4 regions of the Ideonella sp. sgz306126 genome follow, and region 2 is predicted to be linked to each of the others. Evidence: predicted binding sites of a transcription regulator. Region 2 holds the regulator's gene; each other region holds the start of a gene.
What was found. The regulator sigma-54, encoded in region 2, starts transcription at its own class of promoters, with help from an activator protein. The targets are predictions, from matches to a motif close to TGGCANGNAANCTGCTTT.

Region 1 (4,628 bases), 330 kb from region 2:
CTTTGCGGCCATATCAATCGCTCAAAAGGATTGATGGTAACAACTGATCGACCCGCATTGCCACCGCAGGAAGTCAGATGTGCGCTGCCGGATTCACGTGGGCTTGGATTCCAAAATATCAACAACTACACGACTTGATTCGATCAACCGAATTAAATTCCAGTGCAACTCTTCGGAAGATATTTTTGCGCTGCAGAAGAAGTGCATGTCCATTGAGAACTCCCCCCTGCGACTATTGATACGGATGTAAACGTTAACGTCTGATCCGCGATCCCCTCCCCGACGCCAGAGTGATTCATCGTCGCCTTAACAACACATTCAGTTCCACCACTCAATTCAATTGAAGCCGTATATTTACCCTGCGCGGATGACAGATCTGTAAACCCCGGCGTCGCATTTGTCGGGCAAGCACCCGTCTGAATGAAATAGTCCGTAATTGGACCCTTTTGTGCCGAAGCCATATTTATAGCCTCGCTCATCTGGGCTCGCCCCAAATAGTCTTGGTATGCGGGAAGACCCAAGGCCGCCAGAATCCCAATGACAGCCATGACGATCATCAATTCAATCAGAGTAAAGCCACGCTCCAGCTTCATTTGGTATTCCGCCTAAACTTCTAAATAGTTATTCGGCCATATCTTTTGGAAATTCCAAAAAAAAGGGGCCGAATTGGCCCCTTTTTTACTCAACCGACAGCGGTGAGTCTAGTTAGGCGCCCACGCAAGCCTTCGGCACATACTTCTGCAATGCGTTAGAGGTGCAGGCCCAAGAAAGGGAACCGCCGTTATTGGTCATCGTCAGCGTCAGCGTCTTGCCTTGAATCCCACTGCTCACCCCAGTGGAAACCATGGTAGCCGTGATGGTGCAAGCAGGCGCGGTGCCTGCAACATCGACTTGAGCGACATATTTGCCCTTGATGTTCGTGTTCGTATCAATACCATCGCTACCGTTGGTCGGGCAGGTGCCGGCTTGACCAAAGACGTCCATCACAGGAGTCTTCAGGCCGTCAGCCAAGGTCATCGCCTCCGACATTTGCGAGCGAGCCAAGTAGTCTTGGTAAGCCGGCAAGGCGATGGCGGCCAGGATACCGATGATCGCCACGACGATCATCAGTTCGATCAGGGTGAAACCTTGTTGAACGCGCTTCATGAGTAAGCTCCTTCAGAGTGACTCGGTTGAAAAAGGGGTGCTACGGCCTTCTTCTTTGCGATTCGCGTGCCAGCTTGAAACGGTCTGTTCCGAGTGAAGTTTGCACGGCGAGTGACCCATCTGGTCGGTCGGGACCGCCTCAACGCGTCACTTGGCGGAGGCAGGTGACAAAAATTGTCAGTCGCTGCGTCGGCCGGCCACCGGGCGGGGCGGCCCTGCGCGATCAGCAGCTCAGCATCTGCCCCGCGCGCAGCGCCAGCGGCGGTGGGCCTGCCAGTTGGCTGGCCAGGTCGGCCAACACGGTGTCCATCTCGCCGGGCTTGATGTGGGTGAGCAGCACCTGGGCCCCCGCGGGCACCTGCGCCAGCTCGGTCGCCAGCGTGGACGGGCAGTGGTGGCGGCTGTCGGCGGCGACGGCGCGTTCGCTCTCGGGAAAGGCGATCTCGATCACCAGTTGGGCCACGTCGATGCCTTGCAAGGCCGCCCACAAGGCCGGGTTGGGGCCGGTGTCGCCGGTGTAGACCCAGGCCCCCTGCCCGCCCTGCACCGCGTAGCCCACGGCTGGCACGGTGTGGTGGGCCGGCAGCACCCGGAAGCTGCGCTGGCGGGCGCCCAGGACCAAGGCCTGGCCCACCGCCAGCGGCACCAGCGTGAGCACCGGCGCCTGGGCGCTGGGCAGGCGGGTGAAGTCGGGCCAGATCTGGTCGTTGAACAGGTGGGCGCGCAGCGCGGCCAGGGTCTCGGGCAAGGCGTGGACCTGGATCGGCGGGCGGCCCAGGCGGCGACGCATCACGCTGTCGGCCAGCAGCGGCACGCCCAGCACGTGGTCCAGGTGCGAGTGGCTGAGCAGGATGTGATCGATGCGGCCGAGTTCGTCCAGCGTCAGATCGCCGACGCCGGTGCCGGCATCGACCAGCAGGTCGTCATCGAGCAGGAAGGCGGTGGTGCGGCAATCGCGCGCCAGCGAGCCGGAGCAGCCCAGCACCCGGATGGACAGGGGTGCGGTCATGGGGCGCTGGGCGGCGCGGCGGCCAGCTGACGTTGCAGGCGCGCAGCCAGGGTCAGCAGCGCAGGCGGTGATTCGAGGGGATGGAGCGCGAGCAAGTCATGAAGCCGCGCCAGATGGGCATGGGCCTGGGCGCCATGTTGCTGGCGCGCGGCCTGGAGCGCAAGGTGCCAAATGCCCACTTCTTCGCGCGCAAGGGCCTGCGCCGACGATGGCGGCTGCAGCGGTGTGAACAGCGTCACGGGTTGGGCCCGGCCGCGGACCTGGCATTCGTCGACTTCCAGCCACACCACGTCGGTCAATTGGTCGCCGCAGGCGTGGCGGGTGCTGTCGGCCACCAGCAGGCCGATGCCCATCTCGCGGGTCAGCGCTTCGAGCCGGGCGGCCAGATTGACCGCGTCGCCCACCGCCGTGTAGCTGCGGCGCAGCCGCGAGCCGAGATCGCCGACGCAGACCAGGCCGGTGGCCAGGCCGATGCCGAAGTTGACCGGCGGCAGGCCTTGCGCGGCCAGGTGGCGGTTCATCGGCGGCAGGCCTTGCGCCAGCGCGAGCGCACCGCGAACGGCGTGCACCGCGTGGTCGGGCTGCGGCAGCGGAGCGCCCCAGAAGGCCATCACCGCGTCGCCGATGAATTTGTCCAGCGTGCCGCCGTGGGCGTGGACGATGGCGCTGGTCTCCGAGAAGTACTGGTTCAGCAGATCGCGCAGCGCCAGCGGGGGCAGCGTTTCGGCCAGCGCGCTGAAGCCCTGCAGATCGCAGAACAGCACGCTGAGCTCGCGGTTCTCGGCCATCAACGCGGTCGCACCGGCGCCACGCACCAGTTGTCGCACCCGCTCCGGCGGCAGGTAGGTGCTGAACAGATCGACCAGCGAGCGGCGGCGACGCCATTCGCCGACATAGTTCGTCCCCAGCGCCAGCACGAACTGCAGGCTGCCCAGCACCCACGCGGCAGCGACCGGCAGCACGAGCTGGCCGCGGGCCTGGGCCCAGCCCGTGCCGCCCAGCACCACGCTCAGCAACAAGGCCATGCCCGCCAACGCCAGCGGCGCGGGCCAGTACATCGGCAGCACGGTGGCCAACACCACCACCAGGACGATGAGCAGCGCCTCATAGCCGGGTGCCCAGGCGGGGCGCTGCGGCAGATGGCCATCGAGCAGTCCCGCCAGCAACTGGGCATGGACTTCGACGCCGGGCATGGCCGCGTCGATGGGGGTGGCACGCAGGTCGGCCAGACCGGGCGCAGAGCTGCCCACCAGCACGATCTTGCCGGCCAGTTCGCCGGCGGCCAGCCCACCGTCCAGCACGCGGGCCGCCGACAGGTAGCGGAAGCTGCCGCCCTGCGGCCCGCCGGCCCCGCGGTAGGGCACCCGCAGGCTGCCGTGCTCATCGGGCGCCAGGCGGCGCGGCGGCGCGTCCGCGGCGTCGCCCCGGGCGCGGTAATCCAGTGCCGCCAGTTCCAGCGCACCGGACCGGCCTGGCGCCGCACGCCACTCGACGTCGAGGGCCGGGTTGCCGAGGGCGCAACGCCACAAGGCCAGGCTGAGCGATTCGTAGAGCTGGCCGTTCCAGCGCGCGACGGCGGCCACCGATCGCACCACGCCGTCATCGTCGGCCCGCGAGTTGAAGAAGCCGGCCCGCGGCGCGGCGCGGGCCAGCTCACCCCAATTGGCGGCGTAGCCATTCCAGCGCGTCAGGCCGGGCGTGGCCGCGGCGCCGGGCACCTCGGCGGCGGGGGGCGGCAACACGCCGGCGCGCGCGCCGCCGCGGTCGGCGCTGAGGTACCAGCCCAGCACCACCGGCCGCCCGGACAGCGCGTCGGCAAAGGGCCGGTCGTGGTCCAGCACCTGGCGCCACGCCGGCAGGCGGGGGGCGAGCGACGCATCGGACGCGGCCAGGGCCTGCAGCGCCGGGTAGCCGCCGGGATCGGGCTCGCTGAACACGAGGTCGAAACCGAGCGCTGCGACGTGCTGGCGCTCGAACAGCTCGCGCGTCAGCGCGGCAAGCCGATCCCGTCCCCAGGGCCACCGACCCAGGCTGCGCAGGCTGGCGTCGTCGATGTCGACGATGACGATGTCGGGGTTGGGCTGCCCGCGGGGGCCGGCGAAGGCCTGGCTGCGCAGGTCGTCGGTCAACCATTCGAGGCGCCGCAACGGCGCCAGCGGCGCCACGGCCGCGTGCCAGACGCCCAGCAGGGCCAGCAGGCCGCAGGTCAGCCACAGGCCGGTGCGGCCGCGGCGGCGCATCAGCCCTGGATGAACTGCATCTGCGTGCCGGCGAGCTCGATGATGTCGCCGTTCTTGAGCGGCTTGACGTCGTCGCTCAACTCCAGGCCGTTGATGCTGGGGCGGCCCGCCCCTTCCACATGCGACAGCACATAGCCGTTGGGCCGCTTGGAGATCGACGCGACCTGCATGCCGGGCTTGCCGACGGTGGTGACGACCTTGGTCAGCAGCACTTCCCGCCCGGCGGCGCCGCC
Region 2 (4,628 bases):
GCTGCCCAGCACCAGCGGCAGCAGCGGGAAGACGCAGGGGCTGAGGGTGGTCAGCGCGCCGGCCAGCAGGCTCAGGCCGGCTTCGGGAACCGTGGTCATCGCGAGGGACTCTTCGGCAAGCGGTTCAGAGGGCGGACTGCAGCACCATCGTCAGCGCCTCGGGCTGGGTCTCGCCGACGATGCGCTCCGTCTCCCGGGTGCCCTTGAAGACGATCACGGTCGACTGCTGGTGGACCTTCATCTGCTTCTTCAGCGCGAGTTCGGTGTCGTAGTCCACCACCAGCACCTGGACCGCGGGCGACTTCGGGTCGGCCGCCATCGCCTGGAAGACCTTGTCCTGGGCGCGGCAGACCGGGCACCAGCTGGCGTGAAAGTGCAGCGCGACCGCGGCACCGGCCTGCTGCGCCTTGGCGAAGGCGGCAGCGCTGTAGGGCGCCAGCGTCAGCGCCTGGGCCCAGCCCGAGGCCAGCATCAGGGTGGTGGCCAGCAGCAGCGGGACGCTGCGGCGGCGGACAGGGGCGAGGGTCATGGCGGTCTCCGGAGGAAGAAAGGGGGAGCGAAGGGCGGGATGGTCGCACTGCTGGGCAGTGGTCGTCGGCCGAGGGGGTTTCCTTACAGGCCACGCCTGTTGTCGAACCGACGCAGAATCGCGCCATGAAAATCTCCTTTGTTTCGGATGTGGTGTGCCCCTGGTGCGCCATCGGACTGGCCTCGCTGGAAACGGCGCTGGAGCGCCTGGGCGGCGAGCTGGGGCCGGTCACGCTGCAGTTCGAGCCCTTCGAGCTGAACCCGCAGATGCCGCCCGAGGGCGAGGACATGCTGGAGCACATCACGCGCAAGTACGGCGTGGACGAGGCCCAGGTCCGCGCCAACCAGGCCCAGATCAGCCAGCGCGCCGCCGCGGTCGGTTTCGACATGCGCATCGAGCGCCGCCGTCGGGTCTGGAACACCTTCGATGCCCACCGCCTGCTGCACTGGGCCGGCACGCTGGGCGCGGCGCCGCAGCGGGCGCTGAAGAAGGCCTTGCTGGGGGCCTACTTCACCGACGGCGACAACGTGAGCGCGCGCGACGTGCTGCTGCGCGCGGTGGCCACGGCCGGGCTGGACGCCGCGGCGGCGGCCGAGGTGCTGGACGGCGGCCGCTACGCCGCCGAGGTGCGGGCCGACGAGGCGCGCTGGCAGCAGGCAGGCATCCACTCGGTGCCGTCCATCATCATCAACGACCGGCACCTGATCTCGGGCGGCCAGCCGCCCGAGGTGTTCGAGCAGGCGCTGCGGCAGATCGCCGCCGAGGCGGCCTGAACGTCGCGCCGCTCAGGGCGGCGTCGCGTCCTTGCGCATCGAGCCGCTGACCAGGTCGAAGCGGAACATCCGGCACTCGATCGGGCCGTTCCACATCGGCACGCGCCGGCTCTCCTTGAGCCGCATCAGCGTCGGCAGCTTGGGCTCGGGCGTCAGCACCCAGGCTGTCCAGCCGGCGTAGCCCTTCTTCCAGTGGGCGGCCAGGCGGGCGTAGAACTCGCCCGCGTCGGCCGCGCCTTCGAATTTCTCGCCGGTGCTGTCGCGCTCGGCGAAGCGGTTCGAGCCCTGCCCCTTGGGCGCGATGCGCTCGCCGTAGGGCGGGTTCATCAGGATCGTGCCGTGCGCCGCAGGCGCCGGGCGCTGCAGCGCGTCGGCGGTCTTGAACTCGATGGCCTGGAGCACCCCGGCGCGCTCGGCGTTGCGGGTGGCGAAGTCGGTCATGCGAAAGCTCACGTCGCCGGCCCAGATCGGTACCGCCGGCGCGTGGACGGCGGCCTCGGCCTGTTGCTTCATCTCGCGCCAGGCTGCCTGGTGCTCGCGGAACGGCAGCAGGCGCTCGAACGCGAAGCGGCGCTGCAGCCCGGGCGCGATGCCGCAGGCGATCTGCGCGGCCTCGATCGCGATCGTGCCGGCGCCGCAGCAGGGGTCGAGCAGACCGCCGTCCTGCTCGCGGCCCTGCCAGCCGGCGGCCGCCAGCATCGCCGCGGCCAGGGTCTCCTTGAGCGGCGCCTCGCCCTTGACCTCGCGCCAGCCGCGCTTGAACAAGGCCTCGCCGGACAAGTCGATGCTGAGCGACGCATGGTCGGGACCGAGGTGCAGCGCCAGCGCCAGATCGGGGGAGCGGGTGTCGACGCTGGGCCGCTCGCCGGTGGCGTCGCGCATCACGTCGCAGACCGCGTCCTTGATGCGCAGCGCGGCGAAGTTCAGGCTTTGCAACGGGCAGCGCCAGGCCGAGGTGTCGACGCGCAGCGTGTGGCGCGGGGTGATCCAGTCGTCCCAGCGCACGTGGCACGCCAGGTCGTAGAGGTCGTGCTCGTCGCGGTACGGACCGTCCACGACCTGCCACAGCACGCGCTGCGCCAGCCGGCTGCCGAGGTTGAGCCGCATCGCGTCGGCCAGGCTGCCGCTGACGTAGACGCCGCCGCGGCCGGCCTCGATCGGCGTGCCGGCGGGCAGCAGGCGGGTGCATTCCTCCAGCAGCCAGGGTTCGACCCCGGCGGCGCAGGGCAGGAACAGCGTGCCGGTGGTGACCGACGAGCGCGCCGCGCGCTCGCGCTGGACACGGCGCGGCGTGGCGCCGGGCGGAGCGGGATTCATAGGGCCTTGCGCAGGTTGGCGGGCGCGATCTTGAGCGCCTCGCGGTATTTGGCCACCGTGCGGCGCGCGACCTGGATGCCCTGCTCTTCGAGCATCTCGGCGATCTGGCTGTCGGACAGCGGCTTGGCGATGTTCTCGGCCGCGACGAACTGCTTGATCAGCGCGCGCACCGCCGTGCTCGACGCATTGCCGCCGGCATCGGTGTTGAGCGACGAGCCGAAGAAGTACTTCAGCTCGAAGGTGCCGTAGGGCGTGGCCATGTACTTGGCGGTGGTCACGCGCGAGATGGTGGATTCGTGCAGCCCGAGTTCGTCGGCGATCTCGCGCAGCACCAGCGGCTTCATCGCGATCTCGCCGTGGCTGAAGAAGGCCTTCTGCCGCTCGACGATGGCCTGCGAGACGCGCTGGATGGTCTCGAAGCGCTGCTGGATGTTGCGGATGAACCAGCGCGCTTCCTGCAGCCGCGCCGACAGGCTGCCGCCGCCGCGCTGGCCGCGGATCGCCTGCGCGTACAGGTCGGAGACGCGCAGCTTGGGCATCACGTCGGGGTTCAGCGTGACCTTCCAGTTGCGGCCCGATTTCACGACGATCACGTCGGGCACGACGATCAGGCTCTCGGCCTTGGCGAACGGCCGCCCCGGCTTGGGCTCGCAGGCGACGATCATCGCCTGCGCCGCCTTGACGGTGGCCTCGTCGCTGGCGGTGGCGGCGGCCAGCTTGCGCAGGTCGCGCCGGGCCAGCAGATCCAGGTGGCCGCGGCAGATCGCCATCGCGCAGTCGCGCTCCGGGCCGGCCGGGCGCAGGCGCAGCTGCAGGCACAGGCAGTCGCCCAGGTTCAGCGCCCCGACGCCGGCGGGCTCCAGGCTTTGCAGCCACTTCAGGCCGCAGCGCAGCTGGTCGGACAGCTCGTCGCGGGCCTCTTCGCCGTGGAGGTCCAGCGCATCGGCCACCCGCGCGACGATGTCTTCGAGCGTGCCGTCGAGGTAGCCGTCGTCGTTCAGCGACTCGATCAGCACGTGCACCGCCGCGGCGTCCTGCGGCGACAGGCGCATGCCCGAGAGCTGCTGGCGCAGGTGGTCCTGCAGGCTGGGCCCGTTGCCGGCGCGCTCCTGGGGCTCGAAGTCGTCGTCGCCGCTGCCTGCGCCGGCCGAGGGGGTTTCGCGGATGCCGTCGAAGTCGTCCCGTTCGGTGCCGTTCTCCCAGTCGTCGCGGGCGGTCGTGCCGAACTCCGCGCTGTCCATGCCGGTGCTCTCGTCACCGCCTTCGCCGACCGCGCTGCCCGGGGCGTCGGCCTCTTCGCGGGTGCTGGCGCTGCTGCGGTCGAGCGCGCCGAACTCGAAGGGCGTGGCGTCCTCCTCGGGTTCCAGGAAGGGGTTTTGTTCGAGCATCTGCTCGACTTCCTGGTGCAGCTCCAGCGTCGACAGCTGCAGCAGCCGGATCGATTGCTGCAGCTGCGGCGTCAGCGCCAGATGCTGGGAGAGGCGGACTTGGAGGGTCGGTTTCATCGCGCGGGCGCCACGGCGCAGGGCCGCTCCCAGGCAAGGCGCCCGCCGCGTCGCGGGCTGGAGACATCGAGGATGGACCGGGGGGCTGACATGTCACATCCGGAAGTGTTCGCCGAGGTAGACCCGGCGCACGTCCGGGTTCTCGACGATGTGCGCGGGCGTGCCTTCGGCCAGCACGTCGCCCTCGCTGATGATGTAGGCGCGGTCGCAGATGCCCAGCGTCTCGCGCACGTTGTGGTCGGTGATCAGCACGCCGATGCCGCGCTGCTTCAGGAAGCCGATGATGCGCTGGATCTCGATCACGGCGATCGGATCGACCCCGGCGAAGGGCTCGTCGAGCAGGATGAAGCGAGGCTGGGTGGCCAGCGCACGGGCGATCTCGACGCGGCGCCGTTCGCCGCCCGACAGCGCCGGCGCCGGTGAGTCGCGCAGGCCGGTCAGGCTCAGGTCGTGCAGCAGGCCGTCCAGCAGGCGCGTGATCTCGGCCTCCGGCAGCGACTTTCC
Region 3 (4,628 bases), on a different contig from region 2:
GTCGCCGCGCGGCACGTGGCGCAGCTCACCGTTGGCGATGCGCTGGCGGTAGTCGGCGAACCAGCGCAGCGCGGCCTTCTCGATGTACTCGTGGGCGTACTCTTCCACCGGTTCGATGCCGGCGGCCTTGAGCTCGTCACGCGGGCAGGCGCCGATCTTGGCCACCAGCACCGCGTGACAGTCGTTGATGGCCTTGACGATGGAGGGCAACTGCTCGTCCTCGCCGTAGCCGCCCTGGCAGTAGAGGTCCACGCGGCGGTGACCCACGAACATGGCCTGGTCCTTCGAGACCTGGAAGATCTGGAACTCGGTGGCGTGGCCGAAGTGCTGGTTGACCTTGCCATGGCCCTCGGTGGCCACCGCCAGCAGCACGCTCATGTCGGGGTCGATGTGGTCGAGGTCGAGCTGGGCGGCCAGCGCATCCACCTTGGCCTGGTGCTGCGACTGGCGCTCCAGCTCCACGGCGGCCTGGTAGGCCTGACGCTTGCCCAGGTCGTACACCACCTCGCCCATGGCGTCGATCTTGTCGAGGGTGAATTCGTCGCTGCGGTCTTCGCCCAGCAGGCCCACCGCGTCGGCGCGGCATTGCCGGCAATGCCGCATCAGGTTCGCGCCGCCCATGCAGGCGTCCTGCACGGCCTTGAGCTCCTGCGCCGTGGGGCCGCGCTGGCCGGTCAGGCCGAAGACGGTGCCGTGCTCGGCTTCCGAGATCAGCGGCATGATGTTGTGCAGGAAGGCGCCGCGCTTCTTGACCTCGCGGTTCACCTCGATCAGGTGCTGGTCGTTGACGCCGGGGATCAGCACCGAGTTGATCTTGGTGAGCACGCCGCGCGCGGTCAGCATCTCCAGGCCCAGCATCTGGCGCTGGTGCAGGATGCGGGCGGCTTCCACGCCGGTGATGCGGCGATGGTCCCAGTAGATCCAGGGGTAGATCTTGGCGCCGATCTCCGGGTCCACCATGTTGATGGTGATCGTGACGTGGTCGATGTTGTGCTTGCAGATCTCGTCCACCAGGTCGGGCAGGGCCAGGCCGTTGGTGGACAGGCACAGCTTGATGTCCGGCGCCTTCTCGCTCAGCGCGCGCATGGTGTCGAAGGTCTTCTTCGGGTTGGCCAGCGCGTCGCCCGGGCCGGCGATGCCCAGCACGGTCATCTGCGGGATCTCGCTCGCCACGGCCAGCACCTTCTTCACCGCCTGGTCGGGCGTGAGCTTCTGGCTCACGACGCCGGGGCGCGATTCATTGCTGCAGTCGTACTTGCGATTGCAGTAGTTGCACTGGATGTTGCAGGCCGGGGCCACGGCCACGTGCATGCGGGCGAAGTGGTGGTGGGCCTCTTCCGAATAGCAGGGGTGGTTCTTGACCTTGTCCCAGATCTCGGCGGGCATGTCGCCCTGGCCGTCGGACGAGCCGCAACTTGCCTTGCCCTCGCCTCCGGTGGTGCCGCAACCCCCGCTGGAAGGGGCGACTTCACTGACCGCCTGTCGACCCTTCTTCAGATCGGCGATGGAAACGAATGTGGCCTGGCCTGACATGGAGCACCTCGCATGGTGACGAATGCAAGCCCCATTGCGAGACCCGTGCCAGCGTGAATTCCCTTGTGAATCAACAACTTGCTGTGTAGGGTCAGCGCAGTCGCGCTGTGCCGGTCACGACAAAAGCGACAAGCCCGGGCGCAGACGCCGCGGCTGGCGCGTCAGCGGTGGGCCGTCGCGGCGACGGGCGAGCGCCGCTGCTCGTCGTGCAAGCGCAGCAGCACATCTGAAAATGCCCTGCGCAGGCGCAGGCAACGTCGTCCACGAGCGCGCCAAGGCCAGAAAGCTGGGTGCGATGCCATGCGGTACCTCCAGAGCTGTCGTCGAGGCCCCGGCCCGTCTTGCCGGGGGGCGTCGGTGCGTGGGGTTCGCGGCCTTGTCTCGGTCAGAGCTTGCGCACCTCGATATGGTGCTTCTGCAGCGCATAGCCCAGCTGCCTCGGAGTCACCCGCAGCAGCCGCGCGGCCTTGGCCTGCACCCAGCCGCATTGCTCCATGGCCCACACCAGGCGGTCGCGCTCGCCCTCGGGTGGCTCGGGGCCGAACTGGCGCGGGGGCACGGCCGAGGCGTCGCTCAGTCGCGCGGTGGGGCCGATGCGCAGCACCTCGTCGCCATCGCTGTCATCGTCGTGATCGTGCCCCGAAGGCACGGGTGCCGGGGCCTCGTGGTGCGAGCGGCCCGCGAAGTGGATGGTGCTGCCGGTGGCTGCGGCCACCGCGTCTTCCTTGTCGATGTGGTGCAGCGTCTGCGTGAGGCAGCGGTTGCTCTTGCATGGGAAAGCCAGGTCGCCGATCTGATCGCCCGCCACCATGGTGGCGGTGCGCTCGATGCAGTTCTGCAGCTCGCGCACATTGCCCGGCCAGTAGCAGTTGCTCAGCACCGCCATGGCCTCGGGCGTCACCTTCAGGGCCTTGCGGTTTTCCTTGTTGTAGCGGTCGAGGAAGTGGGCCACCAGCGGCGGTATGTCGTCGCGGCGCTCGCGCAGCGGCGGCAGGAAGATGCTGACCACGTTGATGCGGTAGTACAGGTCGGCCCGGTACTCGCCGCGCTGCACCATGCGTTCCAGGTCCCGGTTGGTGGCGCAGATCAGACGCACGTCCACCTTCACCGGGCGGCTTCCGCCCACGCGTTCGAATTCGCGCTCCTGCAGCACGCGCAGCAGCTTGGCCTGGAAGGCGGGCGAGATGTCGCCCACCTCGTCGAGGAACAGGGTGCCGCCGCTGGCCAGCTCGAAGCGGCCCTTGCGGTCGCCCACCGCGCCGGTGAAAGCGCCTTTCTCGTGGCCGAACAACTCGGATTCGAGCAGCGACTCCGTGAGCGCCGCGCAGTTCACCTTGATGAAGGGCGCGTCCTTGCGCGGCGAGAGGTAGTGCACCGCCCGGGCGATCTCCTCCTTGCCGGTGCCGCTCTCGCCGCGCAGCAGCACGGTCGAGCGCGACGGCGCGGCCTGATGCACCTCGGCGAACACGCGCTGCATCTGGCGCGACTGGCCCACCACGTTGTCCAGGGCGTAGCGGCGGCGGGCCGGCTCGCGCGTCAACGCCTTGCGCAGCCGCGTGGCTTCGAGCTGCAGGCGTTGGTGCTCCTCGCTCACCGCATGGTGCAAGGTGACCTGCTGGGCCAGCAGCGTGGCGATCATGGTCAGCACGCGCTGGTCGTCGGACAAACGCGCGACGCCTTCCACCTCGCGCTGGGCGGCCAGCACGCCCACGGTGTGCTGGTCGGCGCGCAGCGGCACCACGATGAAGGCCAGCCGTCGCCCCTTCTGCGGACCGAAGGCGCCGGTGCGGTCGATGAACTCGTCGCTCTGCTCGACGTTGGTCAGCACCACCGGCAGGCCGGTGCCGTACACATGCCCGATCACGCCCTCGCCGTCGTGCCAGCGGCCACGTTCGACCTCGGCCTGGCTCAGGCCCACGGCCGAGTGCACCTTGAGCATGCTGTCTTCGGTGTCGGGCAGCACGATCATGGCGCGCGCCAGGCCGATCTGGGCCGACAAGGTGTTCAGCGCGGCGCGGAAGGTGCGGTGGATGTCGAGTGAATCACCCAGGATTCGACACACCTCGTAAACGGTACTGAGCTCCAGGCTGGAGCGCTCCTGTGCGATGCGGCTGATCACGGTGCACCTCCTGGGGCGGGTTGGGAGCGCGGCCGGTGCGTCGGGCCTTGAGCTGGTGCATGGACGGCACCGACCCGGGTGGTGTCGGGGCTGGGGCAGGGTTGTCCCGAGTCCATCAGCAAAAAACGCGCCGGTGCCGGGGCACCCGGCTGCGGAGGACCGCAGCCACCGTCGGCGCGAGGGCGCAGACCGCTCGGGAGCAGCCCGGCGCTGGCCTGCGTGCGCCTCGCCGTCACCACACCGTCGCAGGCGCTTTCAGCCGCTCCACCACGACGCCCTGGTCCAGGTGCTGGTCGAAGATCTCGGGCACGTCGGCCGCGGTCACCCCCTGGTACAGCACGGCCTCGGGGTACACCACCATGTTCACGCCACCCGCGCAGGGGCCCAGGCAGCCCGAGTAGGTGATGGCCACCCTGTCGTAGGCATTGCGCTTTTGCTGCTCGGCCCACAAGGCCTGCAGAACCGGGCCCGAGCCCAGGGCCTGGCAACTGCCACGCGGGTGGCCCGGCGGCCGCTGCTGGTTGCACACGAACACATGACGGGCAGGGTGGGGCATGTCGGCACTCCAGCAAGGTTGAGAAAACGGGGGGCGCGAAGAACTCAGGCGCGCGTGGCGACCAGCAGTTTTTGCAGCTCGGCCAGGTGCCCGGCTTCCTCGTTGGCGAACTCGGTGGCCAGGGCCTTCAGCTCAGCGTCGGTGCTGGTGGCGGCCACCGCGGCGTAATAGGCGTGGCCGCGCTGCTCGCTGGCCATGGCCAGCTGCAAGGCCCCCTGGGCATCCATGAAGGCGTCGGCGCCAGCCCAATCGGCCACCTCGGGCGCGACGCCGTCGGGCCAGCTGAAGTCCTCGCGCGACAGCACCGGCAGCTCGCGAAAGCCGCCGCGCTTCATCGCGTCGGCCAGATGCAGGCGCGAGAAATGCGCCATGCGGTTGAAGAAGGTCTTCAGCTCGGCATGGCCGTCGGTGCCCATGGCG
Region 4 (4,628 bases), on a different contig from region 2:
GGTGCTGGCACCGCTGCTGGTGGCCGTGTCGGTGTGGCTGTACACGCTGGTATTCGCGTTCTCCGCGCTGTGGTTCGCCCATTACGCATTGGCGGCGCTGCAGGTGCATCGCCGTCAGGCCGAGGTGGATGTCGAGGCCATGCCTGCGAATGCCGGCCCCGCTGCGTCGCTCCATCCTGCGGATCTGCCGCCGGTCCTGCCTCCGGCCTGATCGGTGCCCGCCGCACCGCAGGAATTCGCGCCATCGATCGGAATCTCCATGCGTTTCGGACTCATCATCATCGGCGACGAGATCCTCTCGGGTCGCCGTCAGGACAAGCACCTCGCACGGGTGATCGAACTGCTGGCCGCGCGTCACCAGACGCTGGCCTGGGCGCGATACCTCGGTGACGATCCGGTCGACATCACGGCGGCGCTCAAGTCGGCCCTGGCGGGGGAGGAGACGGTGTTCTGCTGCGGCGGCATTGGCGCCACCCCCGACGACCACACGCGCCAGTGTGCCGCCGCCGCCAGCGGGCGACCCCTGGCGCTGCACCCGCAGGCGCGCCTGCTGATCGAAGAGCGCATGCGGGAGATGGCTGCCGAGAAGGGCGAGGTGTGGGACCCGGAGCTGCCCGACAACCTGCATCGCTTGAACATGGGCGTGTTTCCGCAAGGGGCGAGCCTGATTCCGAATCCCTACAACAAGATTCCCGGCTTCAGCGTCGGCAACGTTCATTTCGTGCCCGGCTTCCCGGTGATGGCCCATCCGATGATCGAGTGGGTGCTGGACACTGTGTACGCGGGCCTGGCGCCCAAGGCGCACGCCGAGCGCGCGGTCTACATCGACGGCGCGATGGAGGCGACGTTGACGCCGCTGATGCTGGCGATCGAGGCGCGTCATCCCGGCGTGAAGGTGTTCAGCCTGCCCAGTGTCGATCACCCGCAGCGCGGGCGTCACATCGAGCTGGGCGTCAAGGGCGAGCCCTCGGCCGTGGTGGCGGCCTACGACACGCTGGTGGCCGGCTTGCAGGCCATGCCCGACTTGCGCTGGCGTGCAGCCTGATCTGGCTGGCATGAGCCTAACTGGTGCGCGAAAACCCAATTTGGTGCAATGTCGTCTGTTTCCAGGAATCGATGGTCGGCGTCGTGCAGCGCGGATTCAGTCGCGCGCGCGGGGTGCGGTCTTCGATGGCGGCAGCCGGCTTGTCCTGGCGCATTGGAAAGCGATACCGCCCCGGTGCGGCACAACTTTGCTGGCATCGTTCACCATTTCTGGGCACGCTTTCTGCTACATTCCCCGCGCCGTGGTGAACACGGGCACCCCGGCTGCAGTCAGGCCGTGGCGCTCCTGCCGCCATCGACCCCGAACCTCTGTTGACAACTCATCCGCCAGGAGCCCTATTGATGGCCAAGACCGTCGCCGATGTGATGAAGATGGTGAAGGACAACGAAATCAAGTTCGTTGACTTCCGCTTCACCGATACCCGTGGCAAGGAGCAGCACGTCACCGTGCCCGTGTCCGCATTTGACGAAGACAAGTTCAGCTCGGGCCACGCGTTCGATGGCTCGTCGATCGCCGGCTGGAAGGGGATCGAAGCCTCCGACATGTTGCTGATGCCGGACCCGAATACCGCCAACGTCGACCCCTTCTTCGAAGAGCCGACGCTGCTGCTGACGTGCGACGTCATCGACCCGACCGACGGCAAGCCCTACGAGCGCGATCCGCGCTCGCTGGCCAAGCGCGCCGAAGCCTACATGAAGGCTTCCGGCCTGGGTGACGTGGCCTACTTCGGTCCGGAACCCGAGTTCTTCGTCTTCGACAGCGTGCGCTGGGCGAACGACATGTCGGGTTGCTTCTTCAAGATCGAATCCGAAGAAGCCGCCTGGAACTCCGGCAAGGAATACGAGCACGGCAACACCGGTTATCGTCCCAGCGTCAAGGGCGGCTACTTCCCGGTGCCGCCGGTCGACAGCGCCCAGGACATGCGTTCGGAAATGTGCCTGCTGCTCGAACAGCTGGGCATTCCGGTCGAGGTGCATCACCACGAAGTGGCGAACGCAGGCCAGATGGAAATCGGCACCAAGTTCAGCTCGCTGGTCCAGCGTGCAGACTGGCTGCAACTGCAGAAGTACATCATCGTCAACGTCGCCCATGCCTACGGCAAGACGGCGACCTTCATGCCCAAGCCCATCGTCGGCGACAACGGCTCGGGCATGCACGTGCACCAGTCGGTCTGGAAGGACGGCAAGAACCTGTTCGCCGGTGACGGCTATGCCGGTCTGTCGGAATTCGCGCTGTACTACATCGGCGGCATCATCAAGCACGCCCGTGCGCTGAACGCGATCACGAACCCGGGCACCAACAGCTACAAGCGCCTGGTGCCGGGCTTCGAAGCCCCGGTGAAGCTGGCCTACTCGGCCAAGAACCGCTCGGCCTCGATCCGCATTCCGTACGTGGCCAACCCCAAGGGCCGTCGCATCGAGGCGCGCTTCCCCGATCCTTCGGCCAACCCGTACCTGGCCTTCGCCGCACTGCTGATGGCCGGCCTGGACGGCGTGGAGAACAAGATCCACCCGGGCGAAGCCGCCACCAAGGACCTGTACCACCTGCCGCCGGAAGAAGACGCGAAGATCCCGACCGTCTGCCACAGCCTGGACCAGGCGCTGGAGTACCTGGACAAGGACCGCGCGTTCCTGACCAAGGGCGGCGTGTTCACCGACGCCTACCTCGACGCCTACATCGAGTTGAAGATGCAGGAAGTCACCCGCTTCCGCATGGCCACCCATCCGGTGGAATACGACATGTACTACGCGCTCTGATTCTTCGGAATCATCGGGCTCGCGAAGGGGACGGCATGCCGTCCCCTTTTTCTTTGGCGCTCACGCGTCGGCGGCGTGTCGCATTGACGCGTTGAACCCGCTTCGACACGCCAGGTCAACGACTTCGGGAGAGAATGACGCCATGAAAACGACCGCCCTCTCGCGCTGGCCGATGGCTTGGACGGCATGCTGGTTGTTGACGGCCGGGCCGGGCGTCCATGCGCAGCCCGCGCCATCGGTCTACTACGTCTGTCCCGGCAACGTGTTCACCAACACCATCACGCCGCGCGAAGCCGAGATGCGCGGGTGCAAATCGCGCGAGACGCACGAGCCCACCACCATCGCCGCCCCGCGCCCGCGGCCGGCGGCCTCGGCCCGTGCCAGCGATGCCCGGGTCGGTGCCGGCGAGCAGCGCGCCCGCGACTCCGACGCGCGTCGCATCCTCGAAGGCGAATTGCGCAAGGAGCAATCGGCGCTCGACGACCTGAAGCAGCAGTACAACAACGGCCAACCCGAGCGCCAGGGCAATGAGCGCAATGCCCAGCGCTACCTCGACCGCGTCGAGCAGATGAAGGAAGCGATTGCGCGCAAAGAGTCGGACATCGCCGCGATCCACCGCGAACTGAACAAGCTGACCGATGCCTCCGCGAGACCCGGCACCAACCCCTGAGGGCGCGGCCGCGCTGCAGGCCCAGGCCTTCGAGGGCTTCGATCAGCTGGCCACGATGGTCGCGGTGGTCACGCCGGCCGGCGACTGCCTGTTCGTCAACGCCGTGCTGGAGTCGGTGATCGGCCTGTCACGCCGGACGCTGAACACGCGCGGCCTGTTCGAGTGGTTTCGCGAACCCGCGGCCTTGGCCGAGGCCTTGCAGGCGGTGGCCCGCAACGAGTTCGCCACCCGCCGATTCGAGGGGGCCTTGCGCCGAGCCGTGGTGGGCCATGCCGAACCCTTGCCGGTCCACGTGATCGTCAGCCAGACCGAGCCGACCCACCAGAGGTTGCTGGTCGAGATGATAGAGATCGAGCAGCAGACCCGGCTGGACCGCGAAGAGCGCGCACTGGGTCAGGCCGAGGTCACGAAGGAGCTGATCCGCAACCTGGCCCACGAGATCAAGAACCCGCTGGGCGGGATCCGGGGGGCGGCCCAGTTGCTGGCGATGGACCTCGAATCGCCCGAGTTGATCGAATACACCCAGGTCATCATCCACGAGGCCGATCGGCTGCAGAGCCTGGTCGACCGGCTGCTGGCGCCGCATCGCAAGCCGCACGTGGTGGGCGACGTCAACATCCACGAGGTCTGCGAGCGGGTGCGGTCGCTGGCCCTGGTCGAGCATTCGCGCGGCCTGCAGGTCGTGCGGGACTACGACGCGTCGATCCCCGAGTTCCGCGGCGATCGCGAGCAACTGATCCAGGCGGTGCTGAACATCGTGCAGAACGCCTGCCAGGCGTTGGCCGACCGGATCGACCAGGGCGACGCCGTGATCACCTTGCGCACCCGCGTGGCGCGCCAGGTGACGATCGGCAAGCAGCGCTGGCGTCTGGCACTGGAATTGCATATCCAGGACAACGGACCGGGCGTCCCCGAAGGCTTGCGAGACCGTATCTTCTATCCGCTGGTGTCGGGGCGGGAAGGCGGCTCCGGGCTCGGACTCACGCTGGCGCAAACCTTCGTGCAACAGCATCAGGGCACGATCGAATGCGACAGCGAACCGGGACGCACGGTCTTCAAGATCGTGATTCCGTTGCCCTGATGCACTTGCCCCGAGACCATCGTCACCGGTGGTCGTCTCCCAAGAGGGGGTGAGTCAGCTCGCAAGCGGCCCTTC

Region 1: AC0N04_RS05305 (pilin) is a predicted target of sigma-54. The motif match lies at 1,201-1,218, and genes of this name have one in related genera.
Region 3: nifB (nitrogenase cofactor biosynthesis protein NifB) is a predicted target of sigma-54. The motif match lies at 1,567-1,584, and genes of this name have one in related genera.
Region 4: glnA (type I glutamate--ammonia ligase) is a predicted target of sigma-54. The motif match lies at 1,257-1,274, and genes of this name have one in related genera.

What each region holds. Positions count from the first base shown of each region.
Region 1 is NZ_JBVYWP010000002.1:205,137-209,764, forward strand. It holds gene AC0N04_RS05300 (pilin) at 153-593, opposite strand; gene AC0N04_RS05305 (pilin) at 706-1,146, opposite strand; gene AC0N04_RS05310 (MBL fold metallo-hydrolase) at 1,370-2,155, opposite strand; gene AC0N04_RS05315 (CHASE2 domain-containing protein) at 2,152-4,395, opposite strand; gene AC0N04_RS05320 (FHA domain-containing protein) at 4,395-4,628, opposite strand, start outside.
Region 2 is NZ_JBVYWP010000002.1:532,845-537,472, forward strand. It holds gene AC0N04_RS06935 (cytochrome c biogenesis CcdA family protein) at 1-99, opposite strand, end outside; gene AC0N04_RS06940 (thioredoxin family protein) at 125-529, opposite strand; gene AC0N04_RS06945 (DsbA family oxidoreductase) at 655-1,302, shown strand; gene AC0N04_RS06950 (THUMP domain-containing class I SAM-dependent RNA methyltransferase) at 1,315-2,619, opposite strand; gene AC0N04_RS06955 (RNA polymerase factor sigma-54) at 2,616-4,124, opposite strand; gene lptB (LPS export ABC transporter ATP-binding protein) at 4,218-4,628, opposite strand, start outside.
Region 3 is NZ_JBVYWP010000001.1:820,685-825,312, reverse strand. It holds gene nifB (nitrogenase cofactor biosynthesis protein NifB) at 1-1,533, opposite strand, end outside; gene nifA (nif-specific transcriptional activator NifA) at 1,919-3,652, opposite strand; gene AC0N04_RS03795 ((2Fe-2S) ferredoxin domain-containing protein) at 3,885-4,208, opposite strand; gene AC0N04_RS03790 (ferritin-like domain-containing protein) at 4,253-4,628, opposite strand, start outside.
Region 4 is NZ_JBVYWP010000003.1:676,077-680,704, forward strand. It holds gene AC0N04_RS11540 (EI24 domain-containing protein) at 1-211, shown strand, start outside; gene AC0N04_RS11545 (competence/damage-inducible protein A) at 260-1,045, shown strand; gene glnA (type I glutamate--ammonia ligase) at 1,387-2,802, shown strand; gene AC0N04_RS11555 (hypothetical protein) at 2,945-3,472, shown strand; gene glnL (nitrogen regulation protein NR(II)) at 3,441-4,553, shown strand.